2 regions of the Photobacterium sp. ABD4_091 genome follow, and region 1 is predicted to be linked to the other one. Evidence: predicted binding sites of a transcription regulator. Region 1 holds the regulator's gene; the other holds the start of a gene.
What was found. The regulator CRP, encoded in region 1, controls carbon source genes, mostly activating them, when cyclic AMP is high. The targets are predictions, from matches to a motif close to TGTGANNNNNNTCACA.
Positions count from the first base shown of each region.

Region 2: ACXAGQ_RS24900 (CidA/LrgA family protein) is a predicted target of CRP. The motif match lies at 8,336-8,351, and genes of this name have one in related genera.

Region 1 is NZ_JBSWWQ010000001.1:1,355,541-1,366,112, forward strand. Features, by position in the region: gene ACXAGQ_RS06290 (ABC transporter ATP-binding protein) at 1-47, shown strand, start outside; gene ACXAGQ_RS06295 (TIGR02444 family protein) at 34-516, shown strand; gene ACXAGQ_RS06300 (hydrolase) at 537-1,517, shown strand; gene ACXAGQ_RS06305 (YheU family protein) at 1,681-1,902, shown strand; gene ACXAGQ_RS06310 (phosphoribulokinase) at 2,009-2,878, shown strand; gene ACXAGQ_RS06315 (OsmC family protein) at 3,046-3,453, opposite strand; gene crp (cAMP-activated global transcriptional regulator CRP) at 3,724-4,356, shown strand; gene ACXAGQ_RS06325 (hypothetical protein) at 4,576-4,764, shown strand; gene ACXAGQ_RS06330 (2-oxoadipate dioxygenase/decarboxylase family protein) at 4,901-5,698, opposite strand; gene astD (succinylglutamate-semialdehyde dehydrogenase) at 5,740-7,197, opposite strand; gene astA (arginine N-succinyltransferase) at 7,209-8,219, opposite strand; gene ACXAGQ_RS06345 (aspartate aminotransferase family protein) at 8,330-9,544, opposite strand; gene ACXAGQ_RS06350 (aminodeoxychorismate/anthranilate synthase component II) at 9,950-10,525, opposite strand.
Region 2 is NZ_JBSWWQ010000004.1:108,804-119,375, forward strand. Features, by position in the region: gene ACXAGQ_RS24860 (thiopurine S-methyltransferase) at 1-431, shown strand, start outside; gene ACXAGQ_RS24865 (IS4 family transposase) at 480-1,859, opposite strand; gene purT (formate-dependent phosphoribosylglycinamide formyltransferase) at 2,009-3,184, opposite strand; gene ACXAGQ_RS24875 (hypothetical protein) at 3,510-3,914, shown strand; gene ACXAGQ_RS24880 (TAXI family TRAP transporter solute-binding subunit) at 4,014-4,985, opposite strand; gene ACXAGQ_RS24885 (DMT family transporter) at 5,146-6,024, opposite strand; gene cdd (cytidine deaminase) at 6,192-7,079, opposite strand; gene ACXAGQ_RS24895 (CidB/LrgB family autolysis modulator) at 7,269-7,946, opposite strand; gene ACXAGQ_RS24900 (CidA/LrgA family protein) at 7,946-8,287, opposite strand; gene ACXAGQ_RS24905 (winged helix-turn-helix domain-containing protein) at 8,397-8,936, opposite strand; gene sbcB (exodeoxyribonuclease I) at 9,152-10,572, opposite strand, start outside.

The sequences.
Region 1 (10,572 bases):
TACAGGAAGAACTCGAGGCGATGGAGCAGCAGCATGCCCCAGAGTAATGACCTAAGCCATTCGAGCCAAGCGCTGCTAAGCCATGATGCCTTCTGGCAGTTTAGCTACACTCACTACTTTAAGGCGGACGTCGAAGCCGCCTGTCTGGCCCTGCAGACGTTCCACAATGGCAGCATCAACCTAGCCCTGCTGATGATCTGGCTCGATGCACAGTCCATCGACCTCTCGTCGCCACAGCGCGAACAGTTGGAGCAAAGCCTCAAGCCGACTGAGGGCCTGCTCGGGCGCTACCGCCATATGCGCCGCTCGCTCAAACCCCAGCTTGATAGCAAGGGTTACGAGCAACTCAAAGACTTCGAGCTACAGATGGAGCGCCAGCAGCAGCACGATTTGATTGCAGCGTTAAACCAAATGCCGATCCGCCGCGTAGCAGACCATGAGCCTGCTGCAAACCTGGCGCGCTATTGCCATCGCCTGGGGGCTGTGGCATTGATAGACAAACTGATGGCGAAGTAGCACCACCTCGAGGAGCAATTATGACAATGGCTTTCCAACCAGCCAAAGGGCTCGCAAACCCCCACCTGCAAACCCTACTGCCGCGCTTTTTGCGCCGCAAGCCATTGTTCACTCCCCTTACCCAGCGTATCGAGACGCCTGATGGCGATTTCCTCGACTTGGCCTGGACCGCCCCCGTTGTCGAGTGCCAGCCCGGCCAGCCGGTGATGATCCTGTTCCATGGCTTGGAAGGCAGCTTTAACAGCCCCTACGCCAACGGCCTGCTCCATGCCGCCAAGCAACAAGGCTGGCTCGCGGTGATGATGCACTTTCGCGGTTGCAGCGGTGAGATGAACCGCAGGCCGCGCAGCTACCATTCCGGTGAAACCAACGACGCTCGTTTCTTTATCCAGTGGCTGCGCCAGCAACTGCCAAGCCAGCCCTTTGTCGCCGTGGGTGTGTCGCTTGGCGGCAATATGCTGGTGAACTACCTGGCAGAAAGCGGGGAACACTCCGAGCTTTCTGCCGCCCAGGTGATCTCTCCACCGCTGGACTTAGCGGCCTGCTCGGAGCGGATCCAGCAGGGCTTTTCCAAAATCTACCAGCAATACTTGCTCGGCTCGATGAAGCGTAACCTGGGCCGTAAAATCGCAGCCCTGCCTGACGATATGCCGGTATCGAGTGAAGTCGCAGAGCAACTGCAAACCCTGTGGCAATTTGACGAACACGTCACTGCCCCCCTGCACGGCTTCAAAAATGCCGCCGATTACTACCAGCGCTGCAGCGGGCTGCCCCGCCTTGCTGAAGTCACGGTTCCGCTTAGGGTGATCCATGCCAAAGACGACCCGTTCATGACCGAGGCGGTGATCCCGACAGAGCCACTGCCGCCGCATATCCAATATGATCTGTGCCAGTACGGCGGCCATGTCGGGTTCGTCACTGGCTCATGGCGCCAGCCGGACTTCTGGCTGGAGAAAACGGTACCGGAGTGGTTTAGTAAGGTTTTAGAACCTAGAACCTAGCCCCTGGAAAAACCTAGATCCTGGAAAGGTGCGCGACTGCTCTGGGGCTTAAATATCATGATCTTGCTCTGCCTAGGATCTAGGAACCAGACACTAGGCTCTCTACAACTGACACATTTGCCAATATAATCCCAGTATCTCCTGCAACAGAAAAAGCGCCGTTATGAACATTCCTTGGCAAGACCTTGATCCTGAGACCCTGACTAACCTTATCGAGCATTTCGTTCTGCGCGAAGGAACCGACTACGGCGAGCGCGAGCTGTCACTGGCCGCCAAGGTCGACCGGGTGCGCAAGCAATTGGAAAGCGGAGAGGCCGTGATTGTGTACTCCGAGCTGCACGAGACCATCGACATCAAGTCAAAGCGCCAATTGGGGCATAGTTAGCCCTCCCCCAACTTTCGTCCACCCTGCATTTTTGACATCCCGGCTTGACCTGACCGCCCAGCCCTGTTAATAACTCTTTCCGTTAATGTTAACGACAGGGTTTGTCATGTCTGCAAAACACCCCATTATTGCAGTAACAGGGTCCTCGGGGGCGGGAACGTCTACTACCTCCGAAGCATTCCGTAAGATGTTCAATATGATGAGCATCAATGCTGCCTGGCTTGAAGGCGACAGTTTCCACCGCTTCACCCGTCCGGAGATGGACGTCGAGATCCGCAAGGCCAAAGAGCAAGGCCGCCATATCAGCTATTTCGGCCCGCAGGCCAACGACTTCCCGTTGCTGGAAACCTTCTTCCGTCAATATGGCGAAGACGGTAGCGGCCAGTTCCGCCGCTACCTGCACACGTTTGACGAAGCTGTGCCGTACAACCAAATGCCTGGGACGTTCACCCCTTGGCAGACGCTGCCAGAAAATACCGATCTGCTGTTCTATGAGGGGCTGCACGGTGGCGTGGTCGATGGCGAAGTCAATGCTGCCCAGCATGTTGACCTGCTGATTGGCATGGTGCCGATCGTCAACCTCGAGTGGATCCAGAAGATTGTCCGGGATACCCGTGACCGGGGCCATTCCCGCGAAGCGGTGATGGAGTCCATCGTGCGCTCGATGGATGACTATCTCAATTACATCACCCCGCAGTTCTCCCGCACCCATATCAACTTCCAGCGGGTACCAACCGTCGATACCTCCAACCCGCTCAGCGCGAAGGGGATACCGAGCCTGGACGAGAGCTTTGTAGTGATCCGCTTCCGCGGGATCAAAAAAGTGGACTTCCCCTACCTGCTATCAATGATCCAGGGGTCGTTTATGTCGCGCCACAATACCCTAGTGGTACCCGGCGGCAAGATGAGCTTTGCGATGGAACTAATTATGCGGCCGCTGATCCAGCAGCTGATTGATACGGGGAAGATTGGATAAGAATATTGATGGCTAGAGCATCCTTCACTGAGTGAAGTTGCCTTTGGTCCCATAAAGCCTAATGGTTCTATGGTTCTATGGTTCTATGGTTCTATGGTTCTATGGTTCTATGGTTCTGCAGGATATCTCTTCCCACAGAACCGCAGTACCATAGGGCCTTAGTGCCGCTATGACTCTTCCACTACCTCATACGAATGGGTCATCTCAACCCCTTCGCCCAGCATCAGACATACCGAGCAGTACTTTTCCAGCGAATCGGCGACAGTTTTTGCCACAACAGATTCGTCCAGGTTTTCACCGGTGACCACAAAGTGGAGGTTGGCGGTAGTAAAAATACGCGGTGCCTGCTCGCGGCGAACCGAGTTGATCTGCGCCTCACAGCCGGTAATTTTCTGTCCCGCTGACTTGAGCCCGTCAACCACATCCACCGAGCTACAGCCACCAGCTGCCATCAAAACCAGCTCCATCGGGCTTGGTGCTTTTTCGCCACCATTACCGTCCATGACCACGCTATGGCCGGAATTTGACTGTCCCAGGAAGGTCATATTTTCGACCCATTTGACTCGTGATTGCATTGCTTTCTCCTTACAACTTTTACGGGCTTTCGGCACTATCTAGCAACTGTGTGATCATGTGCACACTTATGACTACAAAATGGCCTTTTCACATAGATCAATATCAAGAAAAGCGCGCCGAAAAAAGATAAAATCTGAACTAATTATTCACGTGAGCTTGCAGCCCAGCGGTTGACTGAATATCCTAAACGACGAACTAATTATGGTTAGGCCCAGCCGCATTTTGAAGGACGTCGTTGTTGGGCAACAAACGCAGAGGAAGTTAGTAATATGGTTCCAGGTAAACCTCAAACAGATCCAACTCTAGAGTGGTTTCTTTCCCATTGCCACATTCACAAATACCCTTCAAAGAGTACTTTGATCCACGCGGGTGAAAAAGCAGAGACGCTCTACTACATCGTCAAAGGTTCTGTTGCGGTCCTGATCAAGGATGAAGAAGGTAAGGAGATGATCCTGTCTTACCTAAACCAAGGTGACTTCATCGGTGAATTAGGCCTATTTGAAGAAGGCCAGGAGCGTACTGCCTGGGTTCGTGCTAAGACCCCTTGTGAAGTCGCTGAGATTTCTTTCAAGAAGTTCCGCCAGCTTATCCAGGTTAACCCAGACATCCTGATGCGCCTATCTGCGCAAATGGCTAGCCGCCTGCAGGTGACAAGCCAGAAAGTGGGTGACTTGGCATTCCTGGACGTAACAGGCCGCATCGCACAGACACTATTGAACCTGGCTAAACAGCCGGATGCAATGACACACCCTGATGGTATGCAGATCAAGATCACTCGCCAGGAAATCGGCCAAATCGTTGGCTGTTCCCGTGAGACTGTAGGTCGTATCTTGAAGATGCTGGAAGAGCAGAACCTGATTTCTGCCCACGGCAAAACCATTGTTGTTTACGGTACTCGCTAAGCCATTAGCTAGCCGTAATACACACCGATCCCCAAAAGCCGCTTCGTGCGGCTTTTTTATTCTCCGCAACACGCCCGTTCCAGTATTCCCGCTTCAACATTCACATTTCATGCTTTAAGGGTATTAATGTCTACGGCATCACTGTTTTTGTGCTTGTATCTACCCCACTTAGTGCTACATTGTGCATATCATCCACAGCACCTGTAATGGAATACCGGTATGGACATCGAACGCTTTTCACCACATAGCACCCATCACTTGCACCGCGGCGTCATTTCGCCCCTTCCCGATACCATTGAAATGACCGGGTTCAGTGACAGCCGCCACTACTTAGAGCAACACGATAAGGTGAAACGCCATCCGCCAGAATCCCACTTGGGCTACCCGCTCGACAGCTTCAAGCATTAATGCAGGTTTTAAATGCTAGGCTCTAAACGCTAGGTGCCAGATTTTAAAAAGGCCTGTGGCAGTCATTGCCAGAGGCCTTGAGAGCTAGAGCTTCGTCCTTGCCAGTATCACCGTCCCCCCTGCTGAGGTAGCTGGACTAGCTAACGTCGGTGCTTTCGAAAATCTTATCTGCCGACGCTTCGACAAAGCCGGTATATAGCTCACCGTCTTCTTTCGGGTAACGCTTGGCAAACTCATAGAAGCCACCGGGGATGGTATAGACCCCATCGGTAAAGCCCACCTCCACCCTGTCAGCCATGGTCGATGACTGCTCGAGCATCACTTCAGGGCTACCTTTGACCTCCCCACCAGAGCTGTTGATGTCAAACCCATTGTGTCGCAGCAGGTGATTGACCTCGGCCACTTCGGTGAACTGCTCAAGCTGGTTGAGGCTGACAGTAAAGTGGTTGGCACCGAAGCCATGGGCGGCAAGCCAGCCTGCGTATTCGCTTTCTGCCACCAACAACTCGTAGGCCGCATAATCCAAATCCCATAGCCGCCCGCCATAGAGGAAGGCCGGATCATGCATCGCCTGCTCGGGAACCTGGTCGACCAGATCCCTCACGGTCTGTTGCAACAGAGAACTGAACTGCCCGACCATCAACTCACTGATAAACACTTTAGGCGCCAGCGGGTTGGGGTGCTCAAAGTGCTCGGCATACAGCTTCTTGGCCTCAAAGTGATAGCGGCCGCAAGGCTTATAGCCAATTGCAATGAACGGGGCTGCCAGACGGTCAAGCCCGACCTTCGGCAGGTTGAATGTCCGCAGCGCAATATGATCATTGAGCAGCGGCTCCTCTTCGGTCAGCAGATCATGAACCTGAGCGGCTGACGGGCACAGGCGCTGGATATAATCCTGCCATAGCCCGGAAAATAGTTGCTCTACCCTTTCCATGTGCTCGCTATCCTCTTTGGCTGGTGATTGATTGACGGCCATCAAAGCGTGATGCCCGGTGATAGCTGGGCGGGAAGCTCAGCCTGCTCACCTTCCATTGATGCCATCGGGTACGCACAATAGTCTGCCGCGTAATACGCGCTCGGCCGCAAGTTGCCTGACGCCCCCGGCCCACCAAATGGCGCATCACCACTGGCTCCGGTTAGCTGGCGGTTGCGGTTCACAATCCCGGCCCGGATATGCTCGATGAAGTACTGCCATTCGCTATCATCGGTCGATACCAAACCGGCAGACAAGCCATACCGGGTATCATTGGCTTTCTCAACCGCCTCATCTAGCTCGTGGTAGCGAGCAACCTGCAGCAGCGGGCCAAAGTATTCCTCATCCGGCAACTCGGCAATCTGGCTGACTTCGATGATCCCCGGGGTGACAATTGCCCCCTGGCCACGGGTGGCCGCTAGCAATGCTTCACCGCCAAGCTCAACCAACTGCGACTGGGCCTGCATGATGTTGTCTGCGGCCTGGACCGAGACTTGCGCCCCCATAAACGGGGCCGGCTCGTCAAACTGACCACCGACACGGATCTGGCTTGTTAGTTCAAGTAAGCGGGCCAGAATGCGGTCCCCTTCCGCACCATGCGGCAGGTATAAACGACGGGCGCAGGTACAACGCTGGCCGGCGCTGATAAAGGCAGACTGAATAATAGTGTAGACAGTGGCATCCAACTCGCCATAGTGACGGGAGATCACCATAGGGTTGTTACCGCCCATCTCGAGTGCCAGCATCTTGCCTGGCTGGCCAGCAAACTGGCGGTGCAGCAAATGGCCGGTATTGGCACTGCCGGTAAACAGCAAGCCGTCGATGCCCTTGGCACCCGCCAAAGCTTCTCCGGTCGCCCTTGCACCCTGGACCAAATTGATCACGCCATCAGGCAAACCTGCCTGCTGCCATAGCTTCATGGTCTCTTCGGCAACCTTAGGGGTCAGGTCTGATGGCTTGAATACCACAGTGTTGCCAGCCAACAACGCCGGGACAATGTGGCCGTTGGGCAAGTGGCCCGGGAAGTTGTAAGGACCAAATACTGCCATGACCCCCAATGGACGGTGGCGAAGCACAGCCTGGGTGCCGGCGATGTCTTTTTGCTTCTCGCCGGTACGCTCCTGGTAGGCACGCAACGATATTGCAATCTTGCCGACCATAGCACCAGCTTCAGTGCGGGTTTCCCACAACGGCTTACCTGTCTCCTCGGCAATCACCACAGCAATGGCTTCGCTGTGCGCTTTGACTAGCTCGGCAAATCGCTCGACAACCGCCTGGCGTTCGGCAAATGGTGTGTTGCGCCAGCTAGCCAATGCCCCCCTTGCCGCTGATACGGCCTGCTCTACCTGTTCAGCAGTGGCTGACAGCCCTTGCCACACCACTTCACTGGTGTAGGGATTGAGCGACTGCATTGCTTGTCCATCGCCGTCCAGCCAGCGTCCTGCTATCCATTGGGTCATGGTGTTCTCCTTTATTGGACGATCAGGCGTACCTGATCCCCTTGTTTAACGTCCAGCGCCTTGGCCGCTTCCGCACTGATCAATGCCGTGCCATTTAACACATCGACCTTATCGACAACCGCACGGAAATGGGTAAACGAGGTATTGCTGACAATACTATCGGCTTGGCCTGTCGGCTGGCCGATTTCCACCCGGCACAGCTGGGAATGGCGGACAGACTCGACATTTCTCACGTCACATTCAACTGTCGGGCCGGCATCGAAAATATCGACATAACCGCGGCAGGTGAACCCTTCTTTCTCCAGTAAGCGCAGTGCCGGGCGGGTTTTCTCATGCACCTGGCCGATCACCGCCTGTGCTTCTGGGCTGAGTAGGTTGACGTAAATAGGCAACTTCGGCATCAGATCGGCAATAAAGCCTTTCTTGCCGATACCGGTAAGGTAATCAGCCAAGGTAAAGTCAATCGAGAAGAAGTGCTCTTTGAGCCACTCCCAAAATGGTGAGTTACCTTCTTCATCTGACACCCCGCGCATCTCGGCAATCACGGTATTGTCAAATCGCTCCGGGTGCTGTGCCATCATCAGGAAACGACATTTGGACAACAGACGGCCATTGAGCCCCTGACGCCATTCAGGGCGCAAGAATAGAGTACAAAGCTCACTCACGCCGGTGTAGTCATTGCCGAAGGTCAGCACTTTCACCACGTTGTGGACATTGAGCCGGCGTGACGAATGCACCACTGTACTCAAGTGGTAGGTGTAAAACGGGTTATCCAACCCAATCGCGGCCTCGATAGCCGTCGTCCCTGCAATTTCCCCGGTCTCGGTATCTTCCGCCACCATCAGGTAACCTTCCGAGCCCGGTTGGGTAACCGCTTTGGCAAAGCTTTCTTCGGAATGCTGAATGCGGTTGGCGAGGATTTCCTCGTTAACCGGTAGCGAAGTGAAACCATGGCCCGACTCTTCGGCACACTGTAGCAGTGCCGGCAAATCCGCGGCAGTAATAGGACGTATAACCAGCATCGAACTCCCTCCTGATGCAAGCTGCAGCTTGGCTGCCAACTATTGATAAGACCGGCACAGGGCCGGAGGCTGCGGCCACGCTCCTGCCGGCCGCATCCAGTTAAACAAATTTATGAATAGATTTTGGCGATAGCGCGCTCGAGTCGAGCCATACCCTCGTCGATATCGGCTTTGTCAATCACTAAGGACGGGGTAAATCGAACCACATTGGTACCGGCAACCAGCACCATCAAGCCTTCTTCACCCGCCGCCAGCAAGATATCCCTCGCCCGGCCCTGCCACTCGTCATTAAGCGCGGCACCAAGCAATAGCCCCTTGCCGCGGATTTCGGCAAATACCGGGTACTTGGCATTGATCGCCTCCAGCGCCTCGCGGAACCATTGCTCGCGCTGCTTGACGCCTGCCAGCACTTCCGGCTTGCTCACTTCACTCACGACCGCTTCAGCCACCGCACATGCCAGTGGGTTACCGCCGTAGGTTGAACCATGGGTACCGATCTTCAAGTGGGTAGCCAGCTCTGTGGTGGTCAGCATGGCACCGATAGGGAAACCGCCACCGAGCGACTTCGCTGTACTGAGGATATCCGGCGTCACGCCCAGCCCCTGGTAGGCATAGAAATCGCCGGTACGACCGTTACCGGTTTGAACTTCATCGAAAATAAGCAAGGCGTTGTGTTTGTCACACAGCTCACGGACACCCTGAACAAACTCAGGGGTTGGCGAGACAATACCGCCTTCGCCCTGAAGCGGTTCCATCATGATTGCACATGTCCGCTCTGACATGTGCTCGGCCAGGCTGGCCAAATCATTGTAGGCAAGATGGGTTACCGCCCCCGGCTTCGGCCCGAAGCCATCGGAATAAGCTTCCTGGCCGCCGACCGTCACGGTGAAGAAAGTCCGGCCGTGGAAGCCTTGCTTGAAAGAGATAATCTCAGACTTCTCCGGGCCAAACTTGTCTGCCGCATAACGGCGGGCCAGTTTTAGTGCGGCCTCGTTGGCCTCGGCACCGGAGTTGGCAAAAAAGACCTTGTCGGCAAAGCTGTGCTCAGTGAGCAGTTTGGCCAGTCGCAATGCCGGTTCGTTGGTCATGACATTGCTAAGGTGCCAGATCTGCTCGGCCTGCGCCTTGAGCGCCTCAACCATGACCGGGTGGCAGTGGCCTAGGCAACTCACTGCGATACCGCCCGCAAAGTCAATATACTCACGGCCATCCTGATCCCACACCCGTGCGCCCTTCCCTTTCACCGGGATAACCTGCATCGGCGCGTAGCACGGCACCATCACTTCATCGAACACCTGACGATCGACTTTATACTCCTTTGCCATTGTCGTTTCCTTCTAATGTTTTTGCCCTAAGCATAGTATTTACATTTTATTAACCATTTCCAATAGCAGAATATTTTTTTATTCCCTATCCATTAACGGTTAATCTCCTACAAAATACATATTTATGCGTGGTTCAGGAAAACTTATTAAGCCCCAATTGCTAAAAGGTGTTTTTCCTGCAAGGAAATAAAGCAACTTTCGGCCACCAGGGTGCATAATCTTTCCGTGCCAAAAAAATCAAAAAAGATGCACAAATGTTAAAAAAGGTGACAAGGATCGCGGGAATGAGGCAGCAAACTCACAGGGGAAGGCGTTTTTTGCCTGGCTCAAGGCGAGTTAGATTGGCGTAAAGTGGGGGTTTGGCAGAACTAGGCAGCATTTCGTGCTGCCCTTATGCCTTCAGGCTCAGCGGCGCAGGAAGTTCGCCAGCAGTTGATGACCTTGTTCGGTCAGGATACTTTCCGGATGGAACTGCACCCCTTCGATAGGCAAAGTCTTATGGCGGATCCCCATTATTTCATCCCGCTCGCCGTCTTTTTCCGTCCATGCCGTGACTTCAAAGCAGTCAGGCAAGGTGTCAGCTTTAACCACTAGCGAATGGTAGCGGGTCACAGTAAGCGGGTTGTTCAAGCCCGAAAAAACGCTGCTATCGGTGTGGGTTACCGGCGATGTCTTGCCATGCATCACCTGGCGGGCACGGACCACATCGCCGCCGTATACCTGGGCGATGGATTGGTGGCCGAGACATACCCCAAGAATAGGCAACTTGCCGGCAAAGTGGCGGATCGCCTCCAGCGAGATCCCCGCTTCGTTCGGGGTGCAGGGTCCCGGTGAGATCACCAGGTGGGACGGTGCCAGGGCCTCAATGCCAGCAATGTCGATGTCGTCATTACGTACCACCTTCACCTCGGCGCCCAGCTCACAGAAATACTGGTAGAGGTTGTAGGTAAACGAGTCGTAGTTGTCGATCATCAATAGCATGGGTACTTCTGCTCCCTGGAAATTACAGCGGCCTATTGTGCAGCAGG
Region 2 (10,572 bases), on a different contig from region 1:
TTCGTGCTTTCTTTGCTGAACACTTTTACACCCCGATGGTGATCCCTGTGGGGAACGGCCAATCAATCTATGAGTTTGATGAAATTACCATCCACTGTGGTGATTACTTTACTGCCAACGTCGATCCGGTCGATATCGTCTACGATCGTGCAGCACTGATCGCGATGCCCCAGGAAATGCGTCAAAGCTATGTGCAGAAGTTACTCTCAATGGTGAAGCCGGGCGGCCGTATTTTGCTTATCACCTTGGATTACCCACAGCACGAAATGGACGGCCCTCCATTCTCTGTCGTAAAAGATGAAATTGAAGCCCTTTTTTCCGGCTGTGAAATCCGCCACTTGGCCCGTGATGATGCTGATGAAACACACCCTCGCCGTAAGCGTGGACTGACGCGTTTTGCGGAAGAGGCGTGGTTGATCAAAGCTTCTTGATCAAAAAGCTTTCCTGATTAAAAAAGGAGCCATCAGGCTGTCTCTTGATCACATCTCATCAGAGGTAAAGGATTGGGCTATAAGGTATCCTTCTTGAATTGCTGCTAATTTATACCAGCCTCGCCATAGGGCGGCCCAACCGGGCCGCCCTGTTCGCTTACTGTCATACCATCCGCCTAGCCTTGCTAATGTAACTCGAGCCCATTTCAGATCTGGAGCTGTTGTTGGTAAGGGCTTATTTTCTTGTTTGACCCATAATAATTTCCAGCATATTCCGGGTAGAACAGACTCACAGCTACTGGTTTCTTGTCCGCGGCTTTCTGCTCTAAGTTGTAACAAGCGGATAGCGATAAACGCTTGAATGACGGCAACTCTCTCCAGGTTGTCCTTTGATTGAAGTTGCAGTGCTTCGACATCGGTTCCATCACTTTTCCACGCCTTGTGGAACTCTTCAACCAACCAGCGCTGTTCGTAGTAACTGATTATCTCCTGGGCTTTCGCTAACGTTGTCACTGGCTCTGAAGTCAGTAAGTGCCACTCCAATTTTTCGTTGTTGTCACCTCGCTCTTTACAACCAACATAATACAGAGAAAGTGACTTGCCACACTTATTGGCTGGAACCTTAATCGTAATAGGAGCAAAGCATACATCTAATGTTGCTTTACGCGCTTTGCGACCACCCCGTTGAGCAATATGGACAGTTCGTTGTCCCGATGGGGATAACTCCTTTGCATAATCATGGAGCTTATAACCACTTTCCTCAATGCAGCGACTATAGGTCGAGCGCACAACAAAACGCTGCTGGTTGGTCAGCTTGTAATGTAAGTATTCGTAGATGTCTGACTCCCTATCACACACTGAAATGACTCGGGCTTGGAGTTGACCTAAACGTTCAGACATTGCGGTTGATGCCTGTTGCCACTTGAAGGTCTCCTTCTCTTCATACGGTCGCTTGGCGAACTTATGTCCCCGGCCTCGAGTCGCAATATCCCTCGTCCACCGCTGTTGTTCGATTAGCCCCACAACCTTTTGCTCGCGTGGTGCAAACAACAGAACAGAGTGAGCTAGCATCCCCCGGGTTCGATTTCCCGAGTTCACGTGACCAAGTTCATCGGAGAGGCTTTTATGCGTGTAGGTTAGAGCGGTGGAGTCTTCAAGGGCAAGTAATAAGTCATGCGCTTCAGCCTCGTTAGTTGTTGCCACAAAACCGGCTTCAGCTATCGCATTGGCTTCAACATCAGGGTTACGGATGAGGCGATATGCCCCTTCAATAGAGGCGGGATTAGGGCAGGCTTGCACAATAGACACTCCAACATTAGATGCCATATCACTGGCTAATTGGACTAGTCGTTGTGTACGTCTAGAGTCGCCAAGCTTGGCATGCGAAAAGGTTTGTTGAGCCCATTCTAAAGTAGAATTCCCTATCATGATGATGACCTTTACTCATATTGTGTAAGATCGGATCGCAATAAAGAAAAAGAGTTCAAAAAAAGCCCCCGCCATGAGGCGGGGGACTTGTGTATAAGAGACAGCCATCAGGCTCCTTTTTTGTATCAGTTAACTAACCCAACAAGTGACTAGTACACAACCTTGATGTCAGCTGCTGTTGCAATGGCATCTTCAACTGCATTTTCAGTACTTTCACGGCGAGTTAGCGCAATACCCAAGCGGCGGCGGCCGTTGATTTCAGGTTTGCCGAACAGGCGGATCTGGGTATTCGGACGAGCCACGGCTGCCGCAATGTTGTCGAAACGAATATCCTTTGAAGTACCTTCACCCAGTACCACCGCAGAGGCTGATGGGCCATATTGATGAATAGTGTGAATCGGTAGGCCAAGGAAAGCACGAACGTGCAGGGCAAATTCTGATAGCTCCTGCGAAATCAGCGTAACCATGCCGGTATCATGCGGGCGAGGGGACACTTCATTGAAGATGACCTGGTCGCCTTTCACGAAAAGCTCGACACCGAAGATACCGTAACCACCCAGTGCATTGACCACTTTCCCTGCAGCGTGCTCAGCGGCTTTGATTGCTTCTTCTGACATCACTTGTGGCTGCCAAGATTCGCGGTAGTCACCATCTTGCTGGCGGTGGCCGATTGGCGCACAGAAATGGGTGCCGTCTACCGCACGAACGGTCAGAAGAGTGATCTCGTAATCGAAGTCGATGAAGCCTTCCACGATCACACGTCCTGCGCCGGTACGACCGCCTTCCTGGGCGTAATTCCAAGCTTTCTCGATATCTTCTTGTGATTTGATGACACTTTGGCCTTTGCCCGATGAGCTCATTACGGGTTTCACGACACAAGGGATCCCAACGTGCTCTACAGCGGCTTTGAAATCGTCGTAGTTGTCAGCAAAACGATAAGGAGAGGTAGTAAGCTCAAGCTCTTCTGCGGCAAGGCGACGGATACCTTCACGGTTCATGGTCAGCTTGGTGGCATTGGCTGTTGGCACAACATTCAAGCCTTCAGCTTCAAGCGCCACTAGCGTATCCGTTGCAATGGCTTCAATTTCAGGGACAACGTAATCAGGTTTTTCATCGGCAATCAGTTGCTTCAGGGCTTCACCGTCAAGCATGTCGATAACATGGCTACGGTGGGCAACATGCATAGCAGGTGCATCGGCATAACGGTCAACGGCAATAACTTCCAGGCCAAGGCGTTGGCATTCAATGGCGACTTCTTTGCCTAGCTCGCCAGAGCCAAGAAGAAGTACACGCGTTGCGTTCAAGCGGGTTGCAGATCCTAACATTGGAATTCCTTACTGGAGGTGACGTGAAACTAGTGCGGATCATACAGTAATTTTACTTTCGCGCAAACGTTTGCGCTTGGTTTTATTCAGACATTTATGCAATGTGCTGAGGAAGAAAAAAAGCATAATTTTAGAATCGTTTATAACAACATCGGGCTGGTGGTTTTATCGTCATCGAGCTTGATTTTGGCGTGACAACAAAATCACAGCAATATTCTGTCATGATTGTCAAAGTTATGTCATTAGTCAGTTGTCAGGGTCGAAATGGCTCGGCTTTGCGGTTAGATTAGCCGCAGTTTTGATTAGCCACGACAATGATTACATCATGAAAAAATATCTGCTAGCACTGGGACTGATGATTGCAGTTCCGTTTTCGGCTCACGCATCTCAAGCTGTCGGTATCTTCTTCGGTAGCCCGATGTCGGGTATCCAATACAAGCACAATGATCTGCGCTTCTCATTGGGTATTGACGATTTTGGCTTGGCTTTCGACAAAACCTTCAACCTAGGCTCGCTGACCCAAGATCCGGGTATGAACAACTTATACACCTTTGTGGGTGCACAGTACGTTGACAACAAGTACAACAAACTGGGTGTTCGCGGTGGTATTGGTTTCCAGGTACCGGTGAACAGCTTTGAATTCTACGGCGAAGTTGGCCCAACTTTGTATGTAGTTGAAGATGTCGACCTAGACCTTGAAGGCCAGCTAGGTTTCCGTATCCGCTTCTAATTAATAGCTAGATACTGTTTGCCCAAGTTGTTTGGGGAAAAAGCGAGGAGCATCGTTAAAACGGGCTCCTCGTTTTTGTTTGTGAAGGTTAATTCATTATTACTCTTCTATGAGCTTAGCTTCCAGGTAATATTTTCTTGCCCCATCGTGGAGTGGTGCGGTGAGGCCATCTTCGACCATTTGTTCTTTGGTGAGGATGGCAAAAGCCGGGTGAAGCTTTTTGAAGTTTTCGAAGTTATTGAACACCGACTTCACCACTTCATAAACGATGCTTTCATCCACTGCGGCCGATGAGACAAAGGTGGCGCCGACACCAAAGGTTTGCACGTCACCTTCATTGCCCCGATACATGCCCCCCGGTACAGTCGCTTTACGATAAAAGCTATTTTCTTCGACTAGCTTATCAACAACTGGGCCTGAGACGTTAACAATGACACTCTCACAGGCAGACGTCGCTTCTTTTATTGCTCCGCTCGGGTGGCCGACGGTATACACTATTGCATCGATTTTGTTATCACACAGGGCTTTGGATTGCTCAGAGGCTTTGAGCTCAGCCACCAATTCAAAATCATTCTCCTTCCAGCCATAGGCTTTCATCAGCACTTCCATTGTCCCGCGTTGACCTGATCCCGGATTACCGATATTCACCCGTTTGCCTTTGAGATCCTCGAAACTCTTGATACCGGAATCTGCCCGGGCGACCACAGTGAAAGGCTCTGGGTGAATAGAAAACAATGAGCGCAGTGATTTAAACGGTCCTTTGGCTTCGAATTTATTGGTGCCATTGTAAGCGTGGTACTGCCAGTCTGACTGGGCGATCCCCAAGTCTAAATCGCCCGCACGTATGCTGTTGATGTTGTAAATAGAGCCGCCGGTAGATTCAACTGAGCATCTCACGCCGTGTTTTTTCCTGTCTTTATTGACCAGACGGCATATGGCACCGCCTGTTGGATAGTAGACACCGGTTACACCACCGGTACCGATAGTGACAAAAGATTGGGCTTGCGACACTGAAGAGAGTGATAGCAGAGCGCCACCAAAAAACGAGAAAGCTAAAGCGCGCCAAGACATTCCGAAAACCTCACATCTGATTGGTTAGGGTGATTGTAGACGGTGGATAAATGAGATTTGTCGTGCGATTAAGACAACCCCCGGTTGCTTTAGCTATTAAAGCAACCGAGGATTGAGTTTGAATCAGGGGGGGATTTGGTTCAGCGATTTAACTTTCCGTCTATCGCGCTTTTTTGTTCTCCCACTGGGTAATGAAAGCAACAGAAGCAATAATAACCGCAGCGCCTAACCACAAGCGCCCTGGTGGCACCCAGTCAAAGACCAGCCAGCCGCCAAGGACATTGAGCGGTAATTTAGCGTGATCAAAAGGCTGTACAAATGAAGCGTCGGCGATGGCATAGGCTTTGGCGATAGCCCACTGTGCTAGCGCTGTTAGCAAGCCTGCTGCGCCAAGCAATAACCAAGTGAAACCGGTTTGCGGCAGAGTGAACTCCGGCACAGCAAGGAATAGGTTGTAAGGCGTGATAAGGATCAGCAGGTACACCACAATCGTTGTTGGTGATTCACTGGCCGACATCTTCTTGACCATCAACGAGTAGCATGCCCAGAAAAACGCAGCGGCTACTGGCAATAATGTTGCCCAGCTAAAGCTATCAGACCAAGGTTCGAGGATGATCATGGCACCACTGAATCCGGCAAGTGTCGCCAGCCAGCGTGCGGTACCGACGTTTTCTTTCAGGATTATGCCAGCACCAATGGTGGCAAATAGCGGCGAAGTCATGAGTAGGGCGATACCCTGCCAGATAGGCACAGGGTAGGCCAGTGCCCAAAGCCATAGCTGGATACCGATAACAGCCAGCAATACGCGAAAACAGTGCTGGCCGAAATGCTGGGTGCGCAGGGCGTTGCGAAGCCCTAGGGTTCTTAGCCAGGGAAATATAGCGACCAAAGCGATGAAATACTGGAACAGAGCAACAGTGGTTGATGGAATATGGAGGACCATACTCAGGTACTGTGCCAGGCTGTTGACGATGGCAAACGCCAAGCCAGCAGTGATCATCCAGCTGGCTCCTTGGATCGGGTTATGTTGATGCGACATGAAATAATGATTGATTGAGTTTATAACTTGAAAATCATACTCCTACCGGTAGCAAGAGAAAACCACTATGTAATAGAAAAGAATCAACAATGAAAAAAAGCACAGATATAAAAAAACCGCCAATTGACGGTTTTTTTAAGTTATCTGGTTTATACAGTCAGAAAAAGTTAAGCAGCAACATAAGACAGCGGAATATCCGGGTTCAACGCTTCCAGTGTGGTTTGCGTGTCAGAGAGGTGGCTGATAGTGCTGTCTGCTTTTTCTACCAATGCGGCTTCTTCAATCTCTGCCAGTGGGTAACCTGCCATGTTCATGTTAATCAAAGCAACCTGAAGCGGAGGAAGGCTAGGGTTAAACGCCGCGTTCTCGGCATACATACCGATGAAGGTTTTACCGTCTTTGGCTTTCAGTGCCACACCGCTGAAGTTCTTGGTGTAAGGGGCATGGGCACGGTTAGCTGCTTGGCAAGCAAGCTGAACAAGTTCTTCAGACGCTTCGGTTTCAATACCGTTGTCCACTTTGGTCAGCAGCGCATCGGTAATGTTCAAATCGGCAGGGCCAAAAGATTCCGGTAGGTATTCTTGCAACGATTTTGCTGCGCGCTCAGGGAGTTGTACAACTAGCTCTTTAGCCGTTGTTAGCTCGTTCATGAACTGACGGCAGTGACCACAAGGGCTGTAGTTAATGGTGATATCAGAAATACCGGTTTCACCTTTCACCCAAGCGTGGCTGATAGCAGATTGTTCGGCGTGAACCGTTTGAGAAAGGCAAGCACCAACAAATTCCATGTTAGCACCGAAGTAGAGCGTACCCGTTTCACCGCGTACAATTGCGCCAACATAGAAATTAGAAATAGGAGCAACAGAATAAGCAGCGGCAAGCGGAAGTAATGCAACACGCAATTCACTGTCAGTCATGTTGGTTGTCGACATTAACTGAGCAAACACCTCAGGGCTTAAGGTGGCATCGAAATTCTCGGCTTCTAACACAGGTTTGATGGCAGAAGCTAGATCAGCGGGTAGAGCGCCTAAAGCATCCATTACTTTAGTGTGCATGAGTTTTCACTCCGTCTTGTGTATGGAGAAACATTGTAGGCTTGGTAATTGTATATTTGAGTGATCTTGATCACATTTATCAATGTATTGTTGCAGTTATTGCATTAATGCGAGTCGGGTCACACAGGTTCTAAAAAAATTATAGAATATTATCAGTGATTTAGTTTTGTATTCGATTACTAGCACAAGTTAGCTAAACACTGCCATGATGAGTGGAAACAATAAAGGCGCTAAAATTGAAGTGATTACACCGCAAATGACCAATGCTAATGAACTAAATGCCCCTTCCTGATAATTCTCTTCTGCCGCCTTTGCCGTGCCCAATGCATGGGAAACTGTCCCCATGGTCAAGCCTTTGGCAATAGGGGCTTTTACACCGATTAATCGAAACAGGGGATAACCCAATACCGCACCAAACAAGCCAGCAATAATCACCATGATTGCGGCAACAGACGGTAGTCCGCCAACTTGCTCTGCAACGGCCATAGCGATAGGTGTGGTGACAGATTTAGGCAAGATAGAAGCCGTTAGCTGGGCATCAGCACCTAATGCCAAAGCGATACCTGCGCCGGTAATCATAGAGAGTACACTGCCCACCAAGCAGGCCGAGAATATGACCTTCCACTTCTTGCGGATCTGGCTCAACTGCTCATACAGCGGGAAGGCCAAAGCAACCACAGCGGGCTCCAGTAGCGCGTTAAGCCATTTGTTCTGTTCGAAATAAGTCTCGTAGGGGACTTCGAGCCACATAAGCAGCGGAATGATCACAAGCAGACAGATAAGAAGCGGGTTAACGATCGGGTGCTGGATATGCTTGGAAATGAAACGCGCCGTATAGAACACGACTAAAGTTGTCAGCAGCCAGATCATTGTTTTTCCTTATAGTGAGTTGCCAAGCCAATTACAACGAAAACCACCACGCTACTACCGATAGTGCTAAGAAGAATGATAAGGGTGTTATTGGTAAGGAGATCGAGGTAGTTCATCAAGCCGATGCCGACAGGCACAAACAAAAGTGCCATATGGCGGATAAGCAGGTGGCAGCCTTGCATAGCCCAGTGAGCTGGGATAAGTCCCATAGAGAGGACGGTAAATAAAATCAGCATGCCGATGATACTACCCGGGATGGCTAAACCGGTAAGGTGTTGAATGCCTTTGCCTAGTATAAGGCAGGCAAAAATAATAAAGAAAGAACGTAGATATGCCATGAGCCCTTCAGGTCTGGATGAAGAAACTCATTTATCATACAAAATAAATGTGATCTAAGCCACACTTAGTTGCTTCGGATTTTCCCAGTTATGTTTTGGATTTCTCCAGTTACAAATAGTCCATAAAAGAGGCAGTAATAACACCCAGTGCCATTATCACCAATGCCGCCACAGATATTTTGTGCACCACACTGGTTTTTACTATTTCTTCTGTTGCCGACTGAAACTCTTGATTGTCCTGCTCTTGAGTAGGAGGGGCTTCAGGGCTTTCTGTTTTATCCGGTTCATGTACCAGCCGGCACATTTTTTCCGGCAATGGCACCCGGAAGCCAAATGGTGCAACCACTTCTATGTTGATTGCCATTTTTCCTTGCTGCTCGAGCTTAGCGGCTAATGTTTTAAGCACCGTGTTGAGGTCGTAGTGATGGTTACCGCTATCTTCGTAAGGGTCTAGCTGGCTGAAGGTTTTGTTGTGTAGTTGCTCATGGCTTATCACTTCGCCTGCGCAATAACACAGCGCCTCGAGCAAGCGAGACTCATGCAAGGTAAGTGAAGTTTCTGTTTTGTCCCGCCATACCAGCAAGTGGACATCTGGCTCGAAGTCGACATTAGGAAACCGGAAACAGCGTGTTAAAGATTGTGTTGTCATATCAATCACTACAATTCAGCCTTCGAATCCATGAATGACAATTATTAAATATCCATCTTATTTAGTGTTGGTGCACATGCAGTGTTGCGCAATCTCACAACGAAGAAACATGACAGTTAAAAAGCCCCTTGGCTGCACGAGTACAAGGGGCTGATTTTTTCTGATTAGATTTCAGATAGCTGGCGACGAGTCGACAGCTCGCAATAGTGTCTAACTTATACGAGTGTTTGTACGTAATCGTAGACAGCCTTTAAGATCTTCATGTTCTTCTCGCTCGATTGGTGCTCCATGGCAACATCTTCGAGGTTTTGCATGTAGCCCGGTAGGTTCTGTTCAAAGAAATCCTGGCAGTGATGCTTCCAACGCTGCTGCTCTTGGTAATCCAAGGTCATTGGGAAGTTTCGGGCACGGTAGCGGAACAATAGGGGCTTGATACGTGCGTCACTGACATTGAGCTCTAGCTTGCCCAACTCTTCTTCTGGCGTCTTCTGGATGATATCGATGGTCGAGCGATCAGCGTTGGAAAAGAAACCGTCGTAGAGCATGGCATCGACATTGTCGTGTTTTTCAAACTCACGCTCGACGCTGTAAATAGCCAATAGTTTCTCGCGTACTTCTGGGTGCGCCTTCAAGGTTGCCAGGTTCTTCAGGCAAGCTTCACGGTCGATACCGATACGGGCAGCATCTTCAGCGCGCAATGTTTTCGCCGGTGCAAGTACTGGGCACTTGTTAAGGTGAATAAGCTTGAGAGGGACTGGTAGCTCGTCTGGACCGAGATCTGCCCGCTTGGTATAAAGGCACTCACGCAGCTCATCGGCAGAGAGTTCGAGAAGCGGGGTAGGATCCATCGCCAGGTTGACGGTAATTACGGCATTCTTGTTATCCGGATGCCATGCCATCGGCACAATCCAGCTGGTATTGCCGCACCCTACGCCGAACATACCAGACACATGCATCAGCGGGGTCATTTCGACGATATCAACCAGCTCTTGCAACTTACGTTTGTTACGTAGCTTGAAGAAGTAGTCAAACAGCTTTGGCTGGTTTTGTTTGATGATTTTTGCCAGCTCGATAGTGGCGTATACATCGGCCATCGCATCGTGCGCATTAGCGTGTTCGATACCGTTGGCAACAGACAGGTGCTCCAGCTTAAAGCTTGGCAAACCTTCTTCGTTGGTCGGCCAGTTCAAACCGTCCGGGCGCAGCGCATAACACGTACGCATGATATCCAGTAGATCCCAGCGTGAATTACCGTTCTGCCAGCTCCAAGCATAGGGATCGTAGAAATTACGGTAAAGCGTATAGCGGGTAACTTCATCATCAAAGCGCACATTGTTATAGCCAATCACGCAGGTATTCGGCTTGGACAGCTCTTGGTGAATGCGAGCAATGAACTCAGGCTCTGACAGCCCTTTCTCATGGGCCTCCTGCGGCGTGATCCCGGTGATAAGGCAAGCTTCAGGTGAAGGTAGGTAATCCACAGGCGGCTTACAGTAGATCACCAGCGGCTCACCGATAATGTTCATATCCATGTCGGTACGCACACCAGCAAACTGGCAAGGGCGGTCTAGTGCCGGGTTGGCACCGAAAGTTTCATAATCCAGCCAAAACAGTGTCGGCTGACTGTCGTTATTGC